Regions from separate parts of the Curtobacterium sp. MCSS17_015 genome, predicted to be linked through region 2. Evidence: predicted binding sites of a transcription regulator. Region 2 holds the regulator's gene; the other holds the start of a gene.
What was found. The regulator HspR, encoded in region 2, represses chaperone genes until heat shock. The targets are predictions, from matches to a motif close to AAGTTGAGTCNNNNNGACTCAACTT.
Positions count from the first base shown of each region.

Region 1: the regulator HspR is predicted to act here: its motif matches at 9,835-9,859, upstream of DEJ18_RS04525 (Hsp20/alpha crystallin family protein).

Region 1 is NZ_CP126256.1:961,061-972,670, reverse strand. It holds gene DEJ18_RS04575 (amidohydrolase) at 1-1,091, shown strand, start outside; gene DEJ18_RS04570 (Fpg/Nei family DNA glycosylase) at 1,101-2,114, opposite strand; gene DEJ18_RS04565 (ribose-5-phosphate isomerase) at 2,134-2,622, opposite strand; gene DEJ18_RS04560 (helix-turn-helix domain-containing protein) at 2,690-3,337, opposite strand; gene DEJ18_RS04555 (GNAT family N-acetyltransferase) at 3,336-3,854, shown strand; gene DEJ18_RS04550 (mycothiol-dependent nitroreductase Rv2466c family protein) at 3,955-4,605, opposite strand; gene pepN (aminopeptidase N) at 4,730-7,309, shown strand; gene DEJ18_RS04540 (mechanosensitive ion channel family protein) at 7,386-8,459, shown strand; gene DEJ18_RS04535 (globin) at 8,456-8,935, shown strand; gene DEJ18_RS04530 (DUF8185 domain-containing protein) at 9,023-9,724, opposite strand; gene DEJ18_RS04525 (Hsp20/alpha crystallin family protein) at 9,889-10,356, shown strand; gene DEJ18_RS04520 (hypothetical protein) at 10,512-10,919, shown strand; gene DEJ18_RS04515 (acyl-CoA thioesterase) at 10,916-11,610, shown strand, end outside.
Region 2 is NZ_CP126256.1:469,044-480,653, reverse strand. It holds gene DEJ18_RS02280 (sugar transferase) at 1-27, opposite strand, end outside; gene DEJ18_RS02275 (glycoside hydrolase family 2 protein) at 252-2,879, opposite strand; gene DEJ18_RS02270 (pilus assembly protein CpaE) at 3,177-3,599, shown strand; gene DEJ18_RS02265 (aldo/keto reductase) at 3,659-4,489, shown strand; gene DEJ18_RS02260 (class I SAM-dependent methyltransferase) at 4,567-5,718, opposite strand; gene DEJ18_RS02255 (GntR family transcriptional regulator) at 5,862-6,515, shown strand; gene DEJ18_RS02250 (hypothetical protein) at 6,763-8,259, opposite strand; gene DEJ18_RS02245 (heat shock protein transcriptional repressor HspR) at 8,346-8,756, opposite strand; gene DEJ18_RS02240 (DnaJ C-terminal domain-containing protein) at 8,853-9,854, opposite strand; gene grpE (nucleotide exchange factor GrpE) at 9,885-10,670, opposite strand; gene dnaK (molecular chaperone DnaK) at 10,676-11,610, opposite strand, start outside.

The DNA of each region.
Region 1 (11,610 bases), 490 kb from region 2:
CGGGCCTCCCGGTCGTCGTCGTGAGCGCGGACCTGCACGCGGTCTGGTGCAACGAGCTCGCCCTGGCGCACTTCGGTGCCGTGCTCGGCCGGGCGCTCCCCGCCGGTGCCGACGGCGTGCTCCGCGAGCAGGACGCCTTCGACGTGACCGGCGCGCTGTCCCGCGCGCCGGACGACCAGCTCGACGCCTCCGTCGCGGACGCGGTCGAGGCGGCCGCGGCACGGGGCGTCACCGGGGTCGTCGACCTCGAGATGGACGCCGACATCGACCGGTGGGTGCGGCGGATCCACGCCGGGACGGACGGGCTGCGCATCGCCTCCGGGGTGTACCCGGCACGGCTCGACGAGGCGGTCCGGCGCGGGTTGCGGACGGGCGACGTCGTCGACGGAACCCGCGGCCTGCTCACCGTCGGGCCGTTCAAGGTGATCACCGACGGGTCGCTCGGCACCCGGACCGCCGCGACCGCCGACGGCGAGGGCGTCCTCACCTGGACGCCGGAGGACCTCGTCCCCCTGCTCCGTCGGGCGGTGGACGCCGGGCTCGTCCCCGCCGTGCACGCCATCGGCGACCGGGCCGTCACGCTCGCCCTCGACGCCCTCGAGACCGTCGGCAGCCGTGGCTCGATCGAGCACGCGCAGCTGCTCTCCGCTCTCGACGTCGAGCGCTTCGCCCGGCTCGGAGTCGTCGCGTCCGTGCAGCCCGAACACGCCATGGACGACCGGGACATCGCCGACCACTACTGGGCGGGCCGCACCGACCGGGCCTTCCCCTTCGCCGCGCTCGAACGTGCGGGCGGCGCGATGGTGCTCGGCTCGGACGCTCCGGTCGCGCCGCTCGACCCGTGGGTGTCGATGGCCGCCGCCGTCGGGCGCGACCGGGACGGCCGCGACCCGTGGCACCCCGAGCAGCGGATGTCGGCGCTCGCCGCGTGGCGTGGCTCGACGGACGGGCGGGTGTCGGTCACGGTCGGCGACGTCGCGGACCTCGTCCTCGTACCGACCGACCCGCTCGCGGCGTCGTCGTCCGCGCTCCGGGACATGCCGGTCCTCGGCACGGCGCTCGCCGGCCGCTGGACGCACCGCAACCTGTGACGCCAGGGGCTACTTCTGGTCCTTCGGGCACCAGTAGAGCTTGCGGCCGGCCATGTCGGCGACGCGGATCTCGGTGCCGCACACCCGACACGGCTCCCCCGCGCGGTGGTAGACCCAGTGGCGGTCGGCCCGGGAGCGCATCGCCTTCCGGTACTCGGCGTCGGTCAGGCCGTCCATCGTCATCATCTGACCGATGCGGACCCCGTCGTGCAGGAGCGTCGACCAGTCCTGCCACAGCGCCTTCGCCTGCTTGACGGTGATCTTCTTCCCGGGCTTGTACGGGTCGATGCGCTGCCGGAACAACAGCTCCGCACGGTAGACGTTCCCGATGCCGCTCACCACGGACTGGTCCATGAGCAGCTGGCCGATCGCGACGTTGCGCTTCCGGACGTTGTCCACGAAGACCTTCTCGGCCTCGGGTCCGTCGTCGTTCATCGGGTCCGGGCCGAGCTTGTCGAGCGCCCGCTGCACCCCGGCCGGGTCCTCGACCACGCAGGCGGTCGGCCCGCGGAGGTCGGCCACGGCGGTCTCGGTGAGGATCCGCACGCGGACCTGGCCGACCGGGTCCGGTGGGAACGCCTCGATGGGGTCCTCGACCTTCTCCTGCTCGGCCATCCGGTAGCGGGAGCGCCGCGGGGCGCCGATGGAGCGGAGGGAGTCCTCGCCGGCGTCGTCGGGGACGTGCTCGGCGCCGTCGCCCGCGTCGCTGTCCTCCGTGACCGTGCCGCGCTGGTTGGTCTGCCCGATCCGCCCCTTCGCGCTGCGCATCGTCGCGTCGGTCGAGATGTCACCCGCGAAGTCCCACGCCCCGTACAGGCCGAGGTGCACGCGGAGGAACAGGTCGCCCTCGAACTCCAGGAACATCTGCTTCGCCACGGCTCGTGCCGCGACCATCTTCCGGCCGTCGAGCTGCGCGGCCCCGGCGGCGAAGCGGCCCTGCGGGCTCGAGACCTCGCAGACCTGGCCGACGAAGTGCAGCTCGAACTGACGGGCGATGCGGTGGACGGAGTGACCCTCGGGCATTGCTCTTGTCTACTCGGCCCTACTGGTCGATCTGCTTGCCGGCGATGAGCCCGGTGGTCTCGTACTCCGCGAGCTGCGCGATCCGGCGGGCGTGACGCTCCTCGCCCGAGAACGGCTCGGCGATGAACAGGTCGACGAAGCGGATCGCCTCGTCCTCGGTGTGCTGACGGGCGCCGATCGAGATGACGTTCGCGTCGTTGTGCTGACGGGCGAGCAGCGCGGTGGACTCGTTCCACACCAGGGCCGCGCGGATGCCCTCGACCTTGTTCGCGGCGATCTGCTCGCCGTTGCCCGACCCGCCGAAGACGACACCGAGCGCCTGGACGCCGGCGCGCTGGTCCTGCACCACCGCATGGGCCGCGTTGATGCAGAACGAGGGGTAGTCGTCGAGCGGCTCGTACTCGGTCGGTCCGTGGTCCACGACCTCGTGACCGGCTTCGGTGAGGTGCGTCGCGAGGGTCTTGTTGAACTCGAGGCCAGCGTGGTCCGTTCCGAGGTGGATGCGCATGGGACCGATCCTATTCCTGTGTGCGGGCCGGACGGCCCTGTCCGGCGGACGCGGGACGGGCCTCCCGTCAGCGCTGTCGAACCACGACCACGACGTACCGGCACGGCTCGTCGCCAGGGTTCCGGTAGACGACGTCGGCGGGCTCACCGAGCTCGATGCGGTCGCCGGCGCCGAGACGGGTCGTCGTGTCGCCGACCTGGAGTTCAAGGGTGCCGTCGACGACCCAGATGCAGTGCCGGAGGAAGGCGTAGGCGCTGGCGGGGTACGCGACCTCGCGGCCGGACGGCAGCCGGACCTCGGTCACGTCGGCGGGGAAGTCGGCGCTCGACAGCGGGCGACGGCGGTACCCGGTCTCGGGGTCGGTCCACGAGTCGGCCGAGGCCGCACGCTGCACACCCCTGGCCTCGTCCGGGTCGCTCGTGCGCGGGACCTCGTGCTCGAGGGCTTCGTCGAGCAGCTGCGAGACGGTCAGTCCGAAGGCGCCGGACAGTCGGCCGAGGATCGTGGCGGTCGGACTCGAGACGCCCCGCTCGACGCGGTTGATCATCGCGCGGGAGACGCCGGACTCCTCGGCGAGCTCGGTGAGGCTCCAGCGACGTTCGGTGCGGAGGCGCTGCAGGCGTTCGCCGAGGCGGCGCTGGTCGGCGTCGTCCGGGTCCTCGACGGCGTCCCGGGTTGCAGCCGGAGCCTCCTGCTCGTCTACGATGTGAGACATGGCGACAGCATATGCGACGAACGCGGTGACGGTCCGCGACTGCACCCCCGCCGACCTCGACGTCGTGCACGCCCTCCACGTCGACGCCGTCCTGCACTCCACCGTGATCTGGCAGGAGGAACCGCACCCCCGGGCGTGGTTCGACACGTGGTTGGCGGAGCGCCAGGCCGACGGGTGGCCGGTCGTCGTCGCCGAGGTCGACGGTGTCGTCGCCGGGTACGCCTCGTACTCGCAGTGGCGGCCACACCCGGGCTACCGGCACACCGTCGAACACAGCGTCTACGTCGTCCAGGGCTTCCGCGGACGAGGTGTCGCCTCGACGCTCATGGGCGCACTCGTGACGCGTGCGACGGCGGAGGGCCGACACGTCATGATCGCCGGGATCTGCAGCACGAACACGGGGTCGATCGCGCTGCACGAGCGGCTCGGGTTCGAGACGGTCGCCGTCGTCCCGGAGGTCGGGCGCAAGTTCGACCGGTGGCTCGACCTGACGCTGATGCGGTTGCCGCTCACCTGAGCGGCGCGGGGGCCGCGCCCCGGTCCGCCCGTTCGCCCCGGTCGCACGTCGCGCCCCGTCGGAACGCGGCGCGATGCGCGTGCGGGGCGCGAACGGGCGGTCAGTCCTCGACGGTGTCGAAGACCGGGCCGGTGGTGCGGGAGCGCTTGAGTTCGAAGAAGCCCGGGTAGCGGGCCGCGGCGACGACGCCGTCCCAGAGGTTGAGCGCCTCCTGCCCCTTCGGCGCCGGCGAGATGACCGGCCCGAAGAACGCGACGCCGTCGACGGCGATGACGGGCGTGCCGACGTCCTGGCCGACGCGCTCGATCCCGTCCCGGTGACTCTCCCGCATCGCGGCGTCGGTCTCGTCCGTCCAGGCGGCATCGGCGAGGTCGGCGTCGAGGCCGAGCTGTTCGAGCACGGCCGGCACGACCTGCTGCGGGTCCTTCTGCTGGCGGTGGTGGACCTGCTCGCCGAGCGCGTCGTAGAGCGGCTTCACGACCGCCTGGCCGTTGCGGGTCTTCGCGGCGGTCACCAGGCGCGCGTACACCTGGTTCCGTTCCAGGGCGTCGCGGTACTCGGCGGGCATGTCCTCGTTGTGCTCGTTGAGGACGAACAGGCTCATCACGTTCCAGGTGACGTCGAGGTCGCGGTGCCGCTCGACCTCCCCCACCCAGCGGCTCGTCATCCAGGCCCAGGGGCAGGTCGGGTCGAACCAGAACTCCACAGCAGTCCGGGTCCCAGGGGTCTTCTCCACAGTCGTGTCGGTCACGGATCGCAGCGTACGCCCGCTCGCTAGGCTGGTCGCCGAGCCGTCCCACCGGTGCACGACGCCGGCCGGGACACCCGACACGCGGACATCGATCGTCCGCGTCCGCAGCGAAGATGGAGCGTCCGTGCCCGGAGAGAACCTCACCCGAATCGAAGCCCAGGAACGCGCCGGCATCGTCAGCGTGCAGACGTACGACGTCGAGCTCGACCTGACGCGCGGAGCCGAGACCTTCGGCAGCACCACCCGCGTGCGCTTCACCGCCACCGCCGGCGCATCGACCTTCATCGACGCCATCACGAAGACCGTGCACTCGGTCACCCTGAACGGCACGGCGCTCGACGTCGACGCGGTGAACGACGGCGTCCGCATCCAGCTCGCCGACCTGCAGGAGCAGAACGAGCTCGTCGTCGTCGCCGACGCGCTGTACACGAACACCGGTGAAGGACTGCACCGCTTCGTCGACCCCGTCGACGACGAGGTCTACCTGTACTCGCAGTTCGAGGTGCCGGACAGCCGCCGGATGTTCGCCGTGTTCGAGCAGCCCGACCTCAAGGCCGAGTTCTCCTTCACCGTCACCGCACCGGCCCGCTGGCAGGTCGTCTCGAACGCCCCGACGCCGGAGCCGCACGTCGACGGCGACCACGCCACATGGACCTTCCCGCCGACCGCGCGCATCTCGAGCTACATCACCGCGCTCATCGCGGGCCCGTACGAGGTCGTCCGCAGCGAGCTGACCAGCCGCGACGGTCGGACCATCCCGCTCGGCGTCTTCGCGCGCAAGTCGCTCGCCGAGTACCTCGACCCGGACTACGTCTTCGAGACGACGCGGAAGGGCTTCGCGTACTTCGAGGAGAAGTTCGACGTCGCCTACCCCTTCGAGAAGTACGACCAGCTCTTCGTGCCGGAGTTCAACGCCGGCGCGATGGAGAACGCGGGCGCGGTCACCTTCACCGAGACCTACGTCTTCCGCTCGAAGGTCACCGACGCCATCAAGGAGCGCCGGGTCGTCACGATCCTGCACGAGCTCGCGCACATGTGGTTCGGCGACCTCGTCACCATGAAGTGGTGGAACGACCTCTGGCTGAACGAGTCGTTCGCCGAGTGGGCCTCGACCATCGCGACGGCCGAGGCCACCGAGTGGACCGGCGCCTGGACGACGTTCCAGGCGATGGAGAAGTCCTGGGCCTACCGCCAGGACCAGCTCCCCTCGACGCACCCGATCGTCGCGACGATCAACGACCTCGAGGACGTCCAGGTCAACTTCGACGGCATCACCTACGCCAAGGGTGGCTCGGTCCTCAAGCAGCTCGTCGCGTGGGTCGGCATCGACGCGTTCTTCGCGGGTGTCTCGGCGTACTTCGGGAAGCACCACCACTCCAACACCGAGCTGAAGGACCTGCTCGTCGAGCTCGAGGCCACCAGCGGTCGCGACCTGTCCGAGTGGTCGAAGCTCTGGCTCGAGACCGCCGGCGTGAACACCCTGCGCCCCGAGATCGAGACCGACGACGACGGTGTCATCACCTCGTTCGCCGTCCTGCAGGAAGCTCCGTCGGACTACCCGACGCTGCGCCCGCACCGTCTGGCCATCGGCGTGTACGCCTTCACGAACGACCCGTCGGCACCCTTCGGTGCGGACACGGCTTCGTCCGGCGGCAAGCTCGACCGCGTCCACCGCGTCGAGATCGACGTCGACGGTGCCCGCACCGAGGTCCCCGAGCTGGTCGGCGTGCACCGCGGCGACCTCGTGCTGCTCAACGACGACGACCTGGCGTACGCCAAGATCCGTCTCGACGAGCAGTCGCGTCGCACCGCGATCGAGCACCTCGCGGCGATCGCGAACCCGCTCGCCCGGTCGATCGTCTGGGGTGCCGTCTGGGACGCCACGCGTGACGCCGAGTCCCCCGCCAGCGACTACGTCACCCTGGTGCTCGGCAACATCGCCACCGAGACCGAGTCCACCACGATCCGCACCACGTTGTCACAGCTGCTCCTGGCGGCACGCAACTACGTCGCCCCGTCGAAGTCGGACGCCACGGTGCGCACCGTCGGTGACACGCTGTGGCAGCTGGCCTCGTCGGCCGAGTCCGGTTCGGATGCGCAGTTCCAGTTCGTGAAGTTCTTCGCGCAGATCCCGTCGACGCCCGAGCACGTGGCGACGCTGCAGGGCCTGCGTGACGGCTCGGTGACGCTGCAGGGGCTCGAGGTCGACACCGACCTCCGCTGGGAGCTGCTCGAGGGCCTCGTGCTCGCGGGCGCTGCGGGCAACGACGAGATCGACACCGAGCTCGCCGCCGACCGCACGGCCTCCGGTGAGCAGGCAGCCGCTCGTGCCCGGGCGACGATCCCGACCGCCGAGGGCAAGCTCGCAGCGTTCTCGTCGCTCGTCGACAGTGACGACGCGCCGAACGCGATCGTCCGGCAGACCACGATCGGCTTCCAGCACGTGAACGCCCCGGTCGTGCTCGAGGGCCTCGTGCAGCGGTACTTCGACGTGATCACGCGGATCTGGGACGAGCGCAGCTACCACATCGCCGACACCGTCGTCACGGGCCTGTACCCGGCACCGCTGGCGTCGACGGAGCTGCGCGACGCCGCCCGGGCCTGGCTCGACGCGCACCCGGAGACGCCGGCGCTGCGCCGGATCGTCAGCGAGAACCTCGCCGGCACCGAGCGCGCGCTCCGCGTCCAGGCAGCGGACGCCTGATCCCGATGTGAGCAGGGGCGAGGCTCCGGCGTTCCTCCAGGGGCGTCGGAGCCTCGCCGTTTAGCATCGTCCGGACATGATCTCGGCAGCAGACACCACCGACGACGTCTCGAAGTGGGCGTCGAACACGTTCACCCAGTTCGTCGACACCTGGCACGTCCCGATCACGATCCTCATCGTCCTGCTCGCGGCGGTCATCATCCGCCTCGTCCTCCGCCGGACGATCAAGCAGGTCGTCGACCGCATCGTCAACGGCGTGAAGAAGCGGCAGGGCGCCGCGGACACCCAGGCCCTGGTGGCCTCCCCACTGCAGACCGCCCGCGTCGTCCAACGCACCCGGACGCTCGGCAGCGTGCTCGAGAACCTCGCGACCGTCGTGGTCGCGGTGATCGCGTTCGCGATCATCATCTCGACGGTGTTCCCGACCGCAGCGGTCGGGATCGTCGGTGGCGCCTCCGTGGTCGCCGCCGGCCTCGCCGTGGGCGCGCAGAGCATCGTCCGCGACATCCTGTCCGGCATCTTCATGATCCTCGAGGACCAGGCCGGCGTCGGGGACGTCGTCGACACCGGACAGGCGACCGGGGTCGTCGAGTCCGTCGGCCTCCGGGTCATGCAGATCCGCGACGTGAACGGCATCCTCTGGTTCGTGCCGAACGGTCAGATCCTCCGCGTCGGCAACCTGTCGCAGGGGTGGTCGCGCGTCCTCGTCGACATCACCGTGCCGTACGACACCGACATCGACGCCGTGCAGGACGCCCTCCTGCACGCCGCGGTCACGATGTCCCAGGAGTCCCGCTGGCGGCAGCGCATCGTGGAGAAGCCGGAGATCTGGGGTCTGCAGTCCGTCACCGACTCGGGCATGGTGTTCCGCCTGGTCGTGAAGACCCGCGCTTCGGAACTCGACGTCGTCGGTCGGGAACTCCGCGTCCGCCTGAAGCGCAGCGTCGACGAACTCGGCGTCACCCTGCCGGCGATGGCGATGATCATGCCCGAGGGATGGGAGAACGCCACGTCGGTGAACGGCCTCCGTCCCGTCCGCACCGCGCCGGTGCCCACCCCCGCGCCGCGGGCCCGCCGCGGCCGGATGAACATCCTGGGCCGGGCGATCCGGACCGGGGACGACAGCAAGGACCCTGAGGACACGCCATGACCGGACCGTCCATCCCCCTCGGCCCGCCTGCGGGCGAGCGGACAGGCGGCGTCCCCGCGCAGCCCGTCACCCTCCGTGTGGGACCGGGCGGGGCTGCGGCGAGCGGTTCCCTGTTCGACCGGATCGGTGGCGCCCCGACCTTCGACCGCCTGGTCCGCCGCTTCTACGAGGGTGTGCAGCAGGACGAGGTCATCTGGCCGATGTACCCGGCCGACGACCTCGAGGGCGCGGTCTGGCGGCTCTCGCAGTTCCTCCAGCAGTACTGGGGCGGCCCGTCGACCTACAGCGAGCAGCGCGGCCACCCCCGACTCCGGATGCGACACCACCCGTTCCGCATCACGCCCGAGGCGCGCGAGCACTGGCTCCAGCACATGCACGACGCCGTCGAGTCACTCGACCTCGCTCCGCTCGACGAGGCCGAGCTGTGGGCCTACCTCGACCGTGCGGCGCACGCGATGACGAACTCCTTCGACTGACGGGAGCGCCGGGTGCCGCCGCAGCGGCGTGCCGACGAACCGACGGGAGGCCCCTGGCGAGCACGCCACGGGCCTTGCGTCCCTCGGTCAGGAACTGAGCGTCCAGGCTCGGCGCTTCACGAGCACGTGCCCCCTGGAGGTCGTCAACCGGCTCCACGGGCCCGTCTCGAACAGCCGGACCGGCTCGGTCCCGAGGAAGCCGAGGCTCTCGGCGGCGAAGCCCGCGCCGGCCGGCAGGTGCTCGACGCCCGCGATCGGTCGACCCCACACCTCGGAGCGGACGCGGCGGACGATGGACTCCCCCGAGCTCGTCGGCACGGAGGCGGCGACCTCGTCGATCCCCTGGCGCGCGGCACGGTGCAGCAGTTCCGCCGAGACGTCGGGGAGCGGCACCCAACCGCCCCGGGGCGGGGAGATCGCAGCCCAGGTCACGGTGTGCACCTCGAGCGGGAGTTCGACCTCGATCGGGGTCGCCCGCGTGGGGTCCGCTGCATCGGCGTGCTCGACGTCGTTCGCCTCGGCGAGCAGGCGCAGGCGCTCCTGGAACGAGCGGAGCGGCACCACGACGTCGATGTGCTCCGGCTGGGTGAGGGCGAACGTGCGCAATCCGAGCACGGTGGGCAGTTCGTCGAGCAGCCCGAGCGGGTAGAGGATCGCCGTGTACACGGCCAGGACACCGGAGTCGGCGATGAGGCGGACCGACCCGTCCTCGATCCGAGCGGCTCGCCCGAGGTAGGTGCGGAGGTCACCGAGCGAGGCGGCGTCGGGAAGGGTGAACGAGCTGCTCATGTCACGTTCGATCCTAGCCGCGCACGACCTTCCGCTCCCTGGTCCCCGGCGCTCAGCGAGCTCTGAGCCCGTTTTTGGCACTCTCCGGGTTCGAGTGCTAAAACGGGAGGCAGTTGAGTCAGGGCGACTCAACCGCGAAGCACTCAGTGAAGGAGTTGATGCAGATGGCCATGACCTTCGATCCGTTCCGCGAGCTCGACCGCCTCGCCGGATCCCTCCTCAGCGGCGCAGCAGCCGGGCCGCGCTCGATGCCGATGGACCTCTACCGTGCCGGTGACCACTACGTGATGGACGTCGACCTGCCCGGAGTCGATCCAGGCTCCGTCGACATCGACGTCGACGGGTCGGTCCTCACCATCCGGGCCGAGCGCACCCTCGGCGCTCCCGACGGAGCGCAGTGGCTCACGCGGGAACGCCAGCCCGGCTCGTTCGTCCGCCAGCTCACCCTCGGCGACGGCCTGGACGTCGAGCGGATCGCCGCGCACTACGACAACGGTGTGCTGAGCGTCACGATCCCCGTCCAGGAGTCGTCGAAGCCCCGGAAGATCGCCGTCAGCACGAGCGGTGCGGACGCCGGTTCCGCCGCCGGAGCGCAGCCGCTCGCGGTCGGGCAGGGTGGCTCCGGCAGCTGAGCCGGCATCTCCCGGGGCCGACGGGCCGACCCGGAGCGGGTCGGCCCGTCGGCTCCGCCTCCCACTGTCACAGTCGACGTCCTCGCCGACTCGTCTCGTCTCGTCTCGTCTCGTCTCGTCTCGTCTCGTCTCGTCTCGTCACCACGGTCCCGCCCATGCCGCACCTCGTCAACGCACTGCTCTCCGTCCTCGTCGTCACCGGTCTGCTGGCCGGCCCGAGCCTCCGTCCCCGTCTCGCCCTGTTCCTCGGCGTGACGGGCTCGGTCATCGCCAACCACCTCGTCTGGCTGGCCGCACCCGTTCTCTGGTCCCATGTGCTCACACCATGGGCGGCCAGCGTCAGCGGAGCACTCGTCGCGGTGGCGATCTGGAGCCTGCTCCGGACCTCCCCGACGGCGGCGAGCCTCGTCGATCCGGATGCAGCGGCCCTCCAGGACGTGGCGGGCGACCCAGCCGACCAGGAGGAGCCGGTCCCGTCGGACGTCATCGACCTCGGTACGGCGGGCAGGCCCCCCGCGCCCTCCTCGGCCACACCGGGTCCCGTTCGTAGACTGGCGGCGTGATCCGCGAACCCGACTTCCTCACGACCCTGCGACTCGAGGACACCGGGGCGAGCACCAGGGAGACGATCCTGACCGGTGCCAGCCACTGGTCCCCCGGAGGACGGGTGTTCGGCGGCCAGGTGCTCGCGCAGTGCATCGTCGCAGCGCAGACCACCATCGAGGGCCGGGACATCCACTCCGTGCACGGCTACTTCCTGCGCCCCGGTGCGATCGACGTCCCGATCACGTTCGGCGTCGAGCGCATCCACGACGGACGCTCGTTCGCGACCCGACGAGCCCAGGCGTACCAGAACGGTCTCCCGATCTTCTCGATGATCGCGTCGTTCCAGGTCCCGGACACCGGCGCGGAGCACCAGGATCCGTTCCCCGTGGACGTCCCCGACCCGGAGTCGCTCCCGTCGGCGGCGTCGGTGCTGGGCGCGGTCGACCACCCCACGGCCCAGGCCTGGGCCGAGCGCTCGATCGACCTGCGGCACGTCGACGGCCCGGTCTACTTCGACGTGCAGGGCGCTCGCGTCGCCCACCAGGCGGTGTGGTTCCGGGTCGAAGGGGACCTGCCGGACGACCCCGCGTTGCACCGCGCGGTCCTGGCCTACGCGAGCGACCTGTCCCTCCTCGAACCGATCATGCGTCGGCACGGGGTCGCGTGGGGCACACCGGGCGTGAAACTCGCGAGCCTCGACCACGCGAT
Region 2 (11,610 bases):
GGAGACGAGACGCTTCGGTGTGGACACCTGCGTCCGGGAGCAGGTCCCGGGGGTCGACCGGGTCGACCGGGTCGATCGGGTCGACCGGGTGGACCGGGTGGACCGGGTGGACCGGGTGGACCGGGGAAGGGTCTGGGACAACGGGCCTCCTGATCTCGGGCGACCCGCAACTGCAGCCGCCGTCGGCGACGGATCGACCGACGCTCAGACGACCAGTATACGTCCTTTGAATATCACATGCAGGCAGACGGTCAGTCGGCGAGCACGCGGTCGAGTGTCCAGAGCACCGGTGCCGAGGTCAGGGCCGCGGCGTCCGCCTCCGTGACGCCCGCGACGCGGTACTCCACCCGCTCGCCGGGCAGCAGCGTCATGAACCCCCGGTCCACGGTGCCGGTCGGGGACACCCGGTCCGGCTGCACGAGCAGGTCCCGCACGAGCGACTCCGCCTCGACGACCATCCGGACGCCGGAGCGGTCCGGCTCGTCCGCCATGGTCACCCGGTAGTGGGCCGGCTGCCAGCGCATGTCCTGGTCGGGCGCCGGCGTCCACACCGCTCGACGCCAGTCCATGTCCGCCACGATCAACTCACCGCGCGGGTCCGCCACGACGCCGACCGAGGCCGGCAGCCGCACCACGGCGACTCCGGGGCCGTCCAGGAGCACCGGCAGGTACTCCTCGGCCAGGATCTGCCCGGCCAGGTCGATGCGCCGCACGCGGACCACCGAGTCGATGCCGTTCCGCGCGGACCGGACGGCGACCTCGACCGGGGAGCCGTCGGCGTCGGGAACCGGCAGCTGCGCGGTCGGCGGGTGCGCGCCTCCCGTCCGGTCCTCGCGCTCCGCGCCCGGCGCGAGCGGCGTGATCGTGGTGACCACGGTCGAGACCGGACGGATCGTCAGCAGGACGTCGTCGTACAGGCGACGCAGCTCGTGCGCGAGCGGCTTGCGGCGCCCCGCCGAGTCGATCGCCGACCACGACGACACCGGCCACAGGTCGTTGAGCTGCCAGACGACGACGCCGGTGGTTCGCGGCCAGTGCGTCCGCCAGTGCTCGACACCGGTCGCGATCGCGCGTGCCTGCTGCAGCTGGGTGAGCCAGTGCCAGCGGTCGAAGTCGGTGTCCCGACCTCCGCCGAACCGGGGCTCCAGGCCGCGGGCGAGCTTGCCCATGCCGTCGTCGGCCTTCTGGTGGTGCACGACCCCGGGAGAGGTCGGGGTCATCGGGTCGTCCGTGACGGCCTCGCGGAGGGTCCGCCACGCGGGCGGCGCCTGCCAACCGAACTCGGACACGAAGCGCGGCACCGAGTCGCGGTAGTGCTCGTCCGACACCCGGTTCCAGACGTCCCACGAGTGGTGCGTCTCGTGGTCCACGTCGTTCGGAGCCAACGCCTCGTCACCGGACCAGGGCGACGCCACCGTGTAGAACCGCGACGGGTCCACGGCGTCGACGATCGTCGGCAGCAGGTCGAGGTAGTAGTCGAGCCCCCAGCCGCGGTCGCCGAGCTCGTCGCCCCACCCGTCGGCGTCGTGCAACCAGATGTTCTCGTTGTTGCCGTTCCAGACCACGAGGGACGGGTGCCGGGCCAGGCGGCCGACGTTGTCCCGCGCCTCCGCGATGACCTCGCTGCGGATCGGTTCGATCTCGGGGTACGAGGCGCAGGCGAACAGGAAGTCCTGCCACACCAGCAGCCCGAGTTCGTCGCAGCGCTCGTAGAAGTCGTGCGACTCGTAGACGCCGCCGCCCCACACCCGCACCAGGTTCGCGTTGAGCATCACCGCCGCGTCGAGCCGCTCGGCGTACCGCTCCTTCGTCACCCGGGAGACGATCACGTCGTCCGGGATCCAGTTCACGCCACGGACGTCGATCAGGGTGCTGTTCACCCGGATCGCGAAGGGACGACCGACCGAGTCCTCGGCCGTGTCCACGTGCACCGAGCGGAAGCCCGTCCGGAAGGACGAGCGGTCGAGGACGTCCCCGTCCACGGTCTGCAGGTGCACCTCGACGTCGTAGAGCGGCTGGGGGCCGTACCCGCGCGGCCACCAGAGTTCGGCCTCGGGGATCCGGACCGTCACGACGGCCTCGTCCTCCTTCGGCGTCACGTTCACCCGCGAGCGCTGCTTCGTGCCGTGACCGGACACCGTGACGACGAGCACCAGGTCGTCGTCCTCCCCGTCCTGGTCCAGGTCGTTCATGCCGGAGCGCTCGAACGCGATGTGGGCGTCGAGGACACCTTCCCCCGCTTCGACGTCGACCAGCGGCCGGACGTCGCGCAGTCGTGCGGTGGACCAGCGCTCGATGGCGACCGGACGCCACGGGCCGCTCGTCACCGCCGTCAGACCCCAGTCCCAGCCGAAGTTCGACGCCTGCTTCCGCACGTACGGGAACGGCTCGTCGTACGGGCCGGGCATCGTGCCCGCGCGGGCGGCGACCCGCTCGGCCTCGCGGTACGGTGACTCGAACAGGACCTCGAGCTCGCGGTCGGTGCTCGCGTTCGTCCCGTCGGTCAGGTCGAGCAGGTCGAAGCGGTAGCGACGGTGCATGTTCCGGGTGGTCCCCACCTGCACGCCGTCGAGCGTCAGGGTGGCGACGGTGTCGAGACCGTCACAGACCAGGTCGACGCGTTCGAACCCGCGCGGGTCCACGTCGACGGTCCGTCGGTAGACCCAGTCGGTCTGTCCGACCCACGCGGTCGACGACTCGTTGCGGTCGAACGCGGGGTCCGGCAGCAGCCCCTCACGCTCGAGGTCGATGTGCACCTGGCCGGGCACCGTCGCCGGGATGGCCCGGCCGCGCACCGCCTGCGGGAGGTCGGCGCGCGCGTCCTCCTCGGCCGCGGACACGGTCCAGTCGTCGCGGAGTTCCTCGCGTTCGAGGGTCATGCGGGTCCTTCTCTGCTGGCGGATCGGTCCGCATCGAGCACGGTCCGGGACGTCGTCCGACACTCCGGCACCTCGTCGGCCACGGCCGGGAGGCACGGCACCGGTCGCCCGGGCGTCGCCACGTCGCGCACGCGGACCGGCGGGCGGTCGCACGTGAGGATGCTCGGTGATGCTAGTACGGCTGCCCGGCATCGTGGTCCGAGGTGCGGAACGTGCGGTCCACCGGCCGCGACCTCCACGGTCACCTGCCACGGGCCTCCCGGCCGGACCGCACCCCCGAGTGCCAGGGTGGAGCGCATGATCAGCGTCGAACTCGCCCGCTCCCTGCGTGACGCCGGCCTCCGCTGGCACCCGGACACCGGCGACCGCTTCGTCATCGACAAGCCGGGCGTCGACGAGGACGTCTACACCGTGTCCGAGATGACCGTCGAACGGCACGACCACCCGACCGGCACGATCCTGGGCTTCAACGGCACGACGGAGTGGGCGCTCGACTCGGTGACGGCGGACGAGTCGCTCTGGCTCCCCCGCGAGGACCAGTTGCGCGACCTCCTGGGGCCCGCGTTCGTCGGACTGACCCGGACGGTCACGCCGGCCGGAGGCGCCCTGCACACGGTGTCGGCGACGATCGGTGGGGCCGACCGGACGTTCGCCGCGACGGACCCGGCGATCGCGTACGGCGAGGCGCTGGTGGCCTACATCGCCGCGGCGCTCGAGTAGTCACCGGGCCCTGGGTCTTCCCGCAACGTCTGTGAGCTGCGCGGGTGTTGTCTGGGGACATGACCGTTCCGAACATCACGCTCAACGACGGACGCACGATCCCCCAGCTCGGCTTCGGCGTCTTCCAGATCGACCCCTCCGAGACGAAGGCCGCCACCCTGGCCGCGCTCGAGGTCGGCTACCGCCACATCGACACCGCCGAGATGTACGGCAACGAGAAGGAGGTCGGCGAGGCCATCGCGGAGTCCGGCATCGACCGCTCCGAGATCTTCGTCACGTCGAAGCTCAACAACGGCTTCCACGACCCGCAGCTCGCCGCCGAGAACGGCAAGAAGTCGGCCGACCTGCTCGGCGGCTACACCGACCTGTTCCTCATCCACTGGCCGCTCCCGACGGTGAGTGACTTCGTCCCGACGTGGAAGGCGCTCGAGGAGCTCTACCACGCCGGTACGGCGCGTTCGATCGGCGTCAGCAACTTCCAGGCGCACCACCTCAACCGCCTCGCTGCCGAGACGACGGTCACCCCGGCCGTCAACCAGATCGAGGTGCACCCGTACCTCGTGCAGGACGAGCTCCGCGCCTACGGTCGCGAGCACGGCATCGCGACCGAGGCCTGGTCCCCGATCGCGCAGGGCCTCGTCCTCGACGACGAGACCATCGTCCGCATCGCCGGAGCCACGGGCAAGACCCCGGCACAGGTCGTCCTCCGCTGGCACATCCAGCGTGGCGACATCGTCTTCCCGAAGTCGGTCACCCGCTCCCGCGTCGAGGAGAACTTCGCGATCTTCGACTTCGAGCTCTCCGACGAGGACATGACGGACATCACGACCCTCGACAAGGGTCACCGCACCGGCCCGGACCCGGACACGTTCGACTACGTCCCGGCCTGAGCCTCCCGGCTCGCCGACCGCGCCGGCCCCGCGCCCGTCACACGACGGGGCGGGGCCGTTCGCTGTCCGGAAGGGCTTCAGTGCCGAGCGACCGAGGCGGTCACTGTGTACTTGGCCGTCCGCGCGACCTGACGGGTGGGTCCGACCGTGCGCTCGAGCACCGGGCGGTAGCGCAGGTGCGAGTTCCAGACCGTCCACAGCTCACCGCCGGGTCGGAGGATCGCGGCCGCGTTCCGGAACATCGCCTCGGCCGCGTCCGTGGTCACCGTGGTGTCGGCGTGGAACGGCGGGTTGCAGAGCACCAGGTCGGCGGTGTCCGCGTCGAGCTCGTCGCCGGCGTCACTGCGGATCGTCCGGACACGTTCGCCGACGCCGTTGGCGTCGGCAGTCGACCGCGCTGAGGCGATCGCCGCCGCCGACACGTCGGTCGCCACGACGCGGACGTGCGCGCGGCGGCGAGCGAGGACGGTCGCGACGACGCCGTTGCCACACCCGAGGTCGACGGCGTCCCTGGCGGTGGGGACCGCAGCCTCTGCAGCCTCGAGGAGCACCCGGGTGCCGAGGTCGAGCGACGTCCCCGCGAAGACGCCGCCGTGCGCGGTGATCGTCACGTCGAGGTCGTCCTGGTGGACACGGCGCGGCCACGGGTCGGCGCGGTCGGCCTCCGCGGCGGCGTCCTGCCGAGGATCCGACGCGATGAGCAACCGGGACTTCCCCCGGCCACGGCTCGCGGTGACCTCGCCGAACCAGCGGCGGAGCAGGTCGTTCTGCGAGAGCGTCATGTACTTTGTCCGGCCGCCGCACACGAGCACGACGTCGGGGGCAGCCCAGCGTGCGACGGCCCGGGCGACCTCGTCCAGGCGATCATGCCCCTTCGTCAGCCGCAGGAGCACGAGCCGAGCGTCCCGGAACGCCTCCTCGAAGCCCTCGGGGTGGTGGAACCCGCGCCGGCCGAACGTCCCGGCGCTGGCCTCGAGCGCACGCTCCCCCACGAGCGAATCCTGGACGACCCGCACGTCGGAGGCGCCGTGCAGGGCGAGGACGCCGAGCGTGAGCACGCCGTACCGGTCGTCGACGACCGTGACCGCGCCGGGGTGCCGCAGGGCGTCGCCGTGGAGGTGCGGCACCTCGTCGAGCAGGAAGCGGTCCGTCCCGTCGATCGCGATGAGGTCCGGGCCGTGTTCCCGGGAGTCGCGCCGGAAGTGGTCGGCGAAGTCGAAGGACGGCACGGTCCGAGGGTAGTGGTCGCGAGCTGTCGAGCACCGCCGGATGGACAGTCGCCGGTATATCACACGTGACGCAGGCTGGGCGGGACCCTACGCTCGGGATCGTCCGGACCGACCGGGCTTCAGCCGAGGGGCGAGAGGGGCCGATGTTCGCACCGCGATCCGACACCAGGCCGTTGCTGCGTGACCTCGCCCGGGAGCGCCTCCGGGTCGAGATCATGCGCGGGTCCCTGTGCCCCGGCGACCGCCTCGACGACGAGGACCTCGCGGTCCGACTCGGATGCTCCCGGACGCCGGTGCGCGAGGCCCTGGCGGACTTGGCGCACCTCGGCCTGGTCGAGCTGCGGGCGAACCGGTACACACGGGTCGCCGTGCCCGCGCGTGAGGACGTCGTGCCGGCGCTCCAAGCGCTCGGTCTGCTCTTCGGCGGCGTCGTCCGTATCGTGGTGCCACGGCTCGGCGACCGGAGCCGAGCCGTGCTCTTCCGGCGCCTCGGCGTTCTGCTCGACTGCCTGGAGACACCGTCGTGGCGCTCGTCGGCGGACGCCGCGACCCCGGTCTACCGGACCTTCATCCAGGAGTGCCGGAACCCGATGCTCACGGCGACGCTGCACGGGTCACTCGACGGCCTGACGTTCCGGCTACGGCACGAGGAACTCGACGCCGTGCTGCCGTGGCCGGACATCCGGAACAGCGTCGTCGCCCTCCGCGTGGCCGTGGACTGCCGCGACGGCCGGCTGGCAGAACGGGCGACGTGGGCGGCGCACCTGCTCCCCGACCCGGACGCGGCGGACCGCTGACATGTGCTCGTCGTGCATCCGCGCCGTCATTGCACACGTGCGGTCCGCCCGGCCCGGTGCACCGCTCGACCCGGGAACCCCCCAGGAGGCGAACCGGCACTGTGCGTCCGCGGGCGCAGACTTCGACGCGCTCTTCGACGACCCGCTACCGTGACGGGACGATCGCCGGCATCGGAGGCGATCACGCACGCGAGGACGAGAGCGGGCCCGGGCCTGCACGCCGAGCATGCAGGCCCGGGCCCGGGCATCACTGGCCGCGCAAGGACACGGTGTCCGTCGTCGTGTTGGCACCGCGGGACTTCGCCGTCGCGAGGAGCGCCTGGTTCCGCACCTCGAGCGCCGGTGTCGTGATCGCCCAACGACCGGCGTCGTTCGCGGTCACGGTGCCGAGGTCGCTCCCCGCCACGCCCTGCTCGCTGAGCCGGACGACGGCATGCGGGGCCGCGGTGCCGACGATGCGGACCTCGGGGTACACCGGCGGGATGACGAACCCGTTGCCGGGCGACGTGATCCGGACCCCGGGACCGTAGTCGATGTCGACCGACGCCCGTGCGGCCGGGACGCCGGCGCCCGACTGTTCGACCTCGACCCGCCGCACGCCACCGCGGTCGGGTGCGGCCAGCGTCACCGACCACGCCCCCGCCGGGTCGACCGTCGCGTGCGCGAGCTCATCGTCGCCGTCGCGCACGACGACCGTGGCCCCGGGAGCACCGTTCCCGCCCACGGTCACCGGCTTCGTCACGTCGTCGGGGAAGGATGCCGTTGCGCTGAACGCCGGCGCGGGGACGTCGACCACGACCGAGGCTGTGCCGATCGACTGCGCGCCGGCGAACGCCTCGACCCGCACGGCGTTCTGCCCGAACACCAACCCGTCGACGTCGAGCGTCCACGAGCCGTTCGACGGCCGGACGATCCGCTTCTCCTCCACGCCGTTCCGGGTCCAGACGACGTCGATGCTCGTCGCGCGGTTCGGTGCTTTCCCGGAGACCGTCGCCGTCCGCGCGACCGGGTCGACGTGCGACGCGGTCGCCGTGAGCGCCTGGTCGGTGATGGTGACCGACACGGGCTTCTGGTCGCGGTAGGTGCCGTCGACGTACTGCTGGTACGTGCGTGTGTTCGTCCCGACGCTGAGGCCGGTCAGGGTGTGCGACCAGGTGCCGGACGAGTCCGCCTTCGCGACCTCGTCACCGTTCAGGCGGATCGATGCACTGGGAGTCGCGGACCCTTGGACGCGAGCGGTGCGGGCGACGTCGTCCTTGCTCGCCACCGACACGTTCAGCGCTCGCGGGGCGTACGGGCGCGTGATGGTGCCCACGGAGGCGCTCCGACCGAGGTTGTAGTAGCAGTTGATGAGGTCACAGGCCTCGCTCAGCACGACGCCGTCGGAGCGTGACGTCCCCTCGGCCCAGTTCGACGGCCAACGGACGAAGTACCCGTTCCGGGTGTTCACCTGCCATTTGTCGACCTGGGCGCTGAGGACGCGGACCCACGACTTGCAGTAGGTCGCGAGGGTGCACTGCGGTGTCGCGTACACCGTGAAGCCCTCGGTGCTCGTCTCGACGCGGACGCCGATCGGCACATGCGGGATCGTCCTGGTCGACGACCCCTCAGGCGCACCGCGCTGCTCGGCGGACTCGTGCTGCGGGAGTTCCGCAGCGGTGGCACCGGTGACCGGACTGACGAGTGTGCTGATGGCGATGAGCGCTGCCGTCACGGCCGCGATGACGGATGGTCGGGATCGCATGGTTCCTCCTCGGTGTCGATGGGTGACTCGAACGAGCCACCTCGAAGCTACCGAAGAGGTATGTCACATGTCACCGGAGAAGGGAGTCAGCGCGGCGGGCGGTAGAGCACCACGGCGTTGTTGCGCTGCGGTCGCATGCCGGCTCGGAGTGAGACCGCCGCTCCGGTGGTCGTCGCTGCGAAGACGCGTGCGCCCGGCCGGTTGATGAGCTGGTCGGCGAGCGCGGTCTCGAGCTCGCGGACGCGGGTCCGCAGCAGGGCGTTCTCGTTCTCGAGGTCCAGCACCCGGCGGATCCCCTCGAGGGACACGCCCTCGGACCCGAGCCGCGCGATCTCCCGGAGCTGCGTGATGTCGCGCATCGAGTACCGACGCGAACCACCACGGGTACGCCCGGGCACGACGAGGCCGAGCCGGTCGTACTGCCGCAGGGTCTGCGGGTGCATCTCGGCGAGCTCGGCTGCGACCGCGATCGCGAAGACGGGCGAGTTCTCGTCCATGTCGGCCATCAGAGCGCTCCTTGCCGGATCGACTGGAGGCCCGGTGCGGTTCCCTGACGGAGCCACACCGGGCCTCCCAGCTGGGTGTGGTGCGCGCTACTCGCGCGCCCTGGCGAGGAGGTCCTCGCGGGGGTCCTCGTCCGGCAGGGCGTCCGCGAGGGCGTCGAGCGCTGCGCGTGCCTTGTCGGACAAGTGGGAGGGGACGGCGACCTGGACGGTGGCGAGCAGGTCACCGGTGCCGTTCTTGCCCGGGACGCCCCGGCCCTTGACGCGGAGGACCCGGCCCGAGGGCGTGCCCGGCGCGACCCGCAGTTTGACGGGTTCACCACCGAGCGTGGGCACCTGGATCGTGGCACCGAGCGCAGCCTCGACGAACGTCACGGGGACGTCCACGCGGAGGTTCTGCCCGTCGCGCTCGAACACCGGGTGCTTGCGGACGGAGACGGTGACCACCAGGTCGCCGGCCTCGCCGCCGTCGGGGCTCTGTTCACCCCGACCTCGCAGCCGGATCTTCTGCCCGTCGGCGACGCCCGCGGGGATGCGGACGTTCACCGGCCGGCCGTTGCCCTGCGCCAGCTTGACCGTGTCGCCGGCGATCGCGGTGGCGAAGTCGAGCGTCGTCGTCGCGGTGACGTCGCGCCCCTTCGTCGGTCCGCCGAAGCCCCGGAAGCCGCCGGAGTTCTGGCCGAAGCCGCCCCCGCCGAACATGCCGCCGAGGATGTCCTCGAACCCGCCGGCACCACCGGCGCCGCCCTGGCCGAAGCGCACGCGCTGTCCGCCGCCGCCTCCACCGAACATGCCGCCGAAGACGTCCTCGAAGCCGCCCTGGCCGCCCGGCCCACCCGAGGTGAACCGAGCGCCGGAGCCCATCGCGCGGACCTGGTCGTACTCCTTGCGCTGCTCCTTGTCGGAGAGCACCGAGTACGCCTCGCTGATCTCCTTGAACTTCGACTCTGCAGCAGCGTCACCCGGGTTGGAGTCCGGGTGGTACTGCCGCGCGAGCTTGCGGTACGTCTTCTTCAGATCAGCCTCGGAGGCGTCCTTCGACACCCCGAGCACTGCGTAGAAGTCCTTGTCGAACCAGTCCTGACTGGCCACGGCTCACCTCCCTTCCACCGTCGCCGACCCTCAGGCCGGCACCGCCACGGCGACCTTGGCCGCACGGAGCACGCGGTCACCGAGCTTGTAGCCCGGCTCGACGACGTCCGCCACGGTCTGGCCGGTCGCACCCGGCGTGGGCAGCTGGACGATCGCCTCGTGCACGTTCGGGTCGAAGGTCTCGCCCTTCTCGCCGATCTGCACGAGCTTGAACTTGTCGAACCCGCTGCGGAGCTTCTGGGCGATGACCTGCATCGGCCCCTCGGCGAGGTCGCCGTGCGACTCGGCCCGGTTCAGGTCGTCGAGGGCGGGGAGCAGTGCACGCACCACCTCGGCGATGACGGCCTCGCGGTTGGCGTCCCGGTCACGCTCGACGCGCTTCCGGAAGTTCACGAGCTCGGCCTGGGCGCGGAGCATGTCCGTCCGCATCTCGCCGACGAGGTCGCGGTCGGACGGCGAGAGCCGGTCCTCGGCGATGCCGGTCGCTGCGTCAGCCAGGAGCGCCTCGTCCTCGGGGGTCAGGTCGTTCGCCGGCGCGGTGTCCGTCGACACCTCGACGTCCGGACCCTCGGCCTCGATGAGGTCCTCGGCGCCGTCGACGTCAGCCGTCGCGCCGTCCTCGGAGCCCTCGACCGGGTTGCCCGGTGTCTGTCCGCCCGCTGCCTGTCCGCCCTGGGGGGCGGAGCCGGCGGACCCGGCGGGCCCGGCGGAAGCGTCCGCCGGGCCGGAACCGGTCTGCCCACCGTCAGCCGAGCCTCCGGGCAGGTCGGCGCCGTCGTGCTGCGGGTCCTGCGGGTTCTCGTTGCTGGTGGTCATGTGTCCTACTTCTTGTCGTTGTCGTTGTCGTCGTCCACGACCTCGGCGTCGACGATGTCCTCGTCGTCACCGGTGGTCTGGCCCTCGGCACCGGCGTCCGCTCCCGCAGCACCGGCGGCGTCCGCCGACTGGCTCTGCGCGTAGATCGCCTGTCCGAGCTTGCCCTGCGACTCGTTGAGCTTGTCGAACGCGGTCTTCACGGCCTCGTCGTCGTCGCCCGCGAGTGCGGACTTGAGGCCGTCGACGTCACCCTGGACCTCGGACTTGACGTCCGCGGGGAGCTTGTCGTCGTTCTCCTTGATGAGCTTCTCGATCGAGTAGACGAGCTGCTCGGCCTGGTTGCGACGCTCGCTCGCCTCGCGGCGGGCCTTGTCCTCGGCCGCGTGCTCCTCGGCCTCGCGGACCATGCGCTCGATGTCCTCCTTCGGCAGCGACGAGCCGCCGGAGATGACCATCGACTGCTCCTTGCCGGTGCCCTTGTCCTTCGCGGACACGTGCACGATGCCGTTGGCGTCGATGTCGAACGTGACCTCGATCTGCGGGATGCCCGCGGGTGCCGGCGCGATGCCGGTGAGCTCGAAGGTGCCGAGCGGCTTGTTGTCACGGGTGAACTCGCGCTCGCCCTGGAAGACCTGGATCGCGACCGAGGGCTGGTTCGAATCTGCGGTCGTGAAGGTCTCGCTGCGCTTGGTCGGGATCGCGGTGTTGCGGTCGATGAGCTTCGTCATCAGGCCGCCCTTGGTCTCGATGCCGAGCGAGAGCGGCGTGACGTCGATGAGGAGGACGTCCTTGCGCTCGCCCTTGAGGACACCGGCCTGCAGCGCGGCGCCGACGGCGACGACCTCGTCCGGGTTGACACCCTGGTTCGGCGACTTGCCACCGGTCAGCGACTTGACGACCTCGGCCACGGCGGGCATGCGGGTCGATCCACCGACGAGGA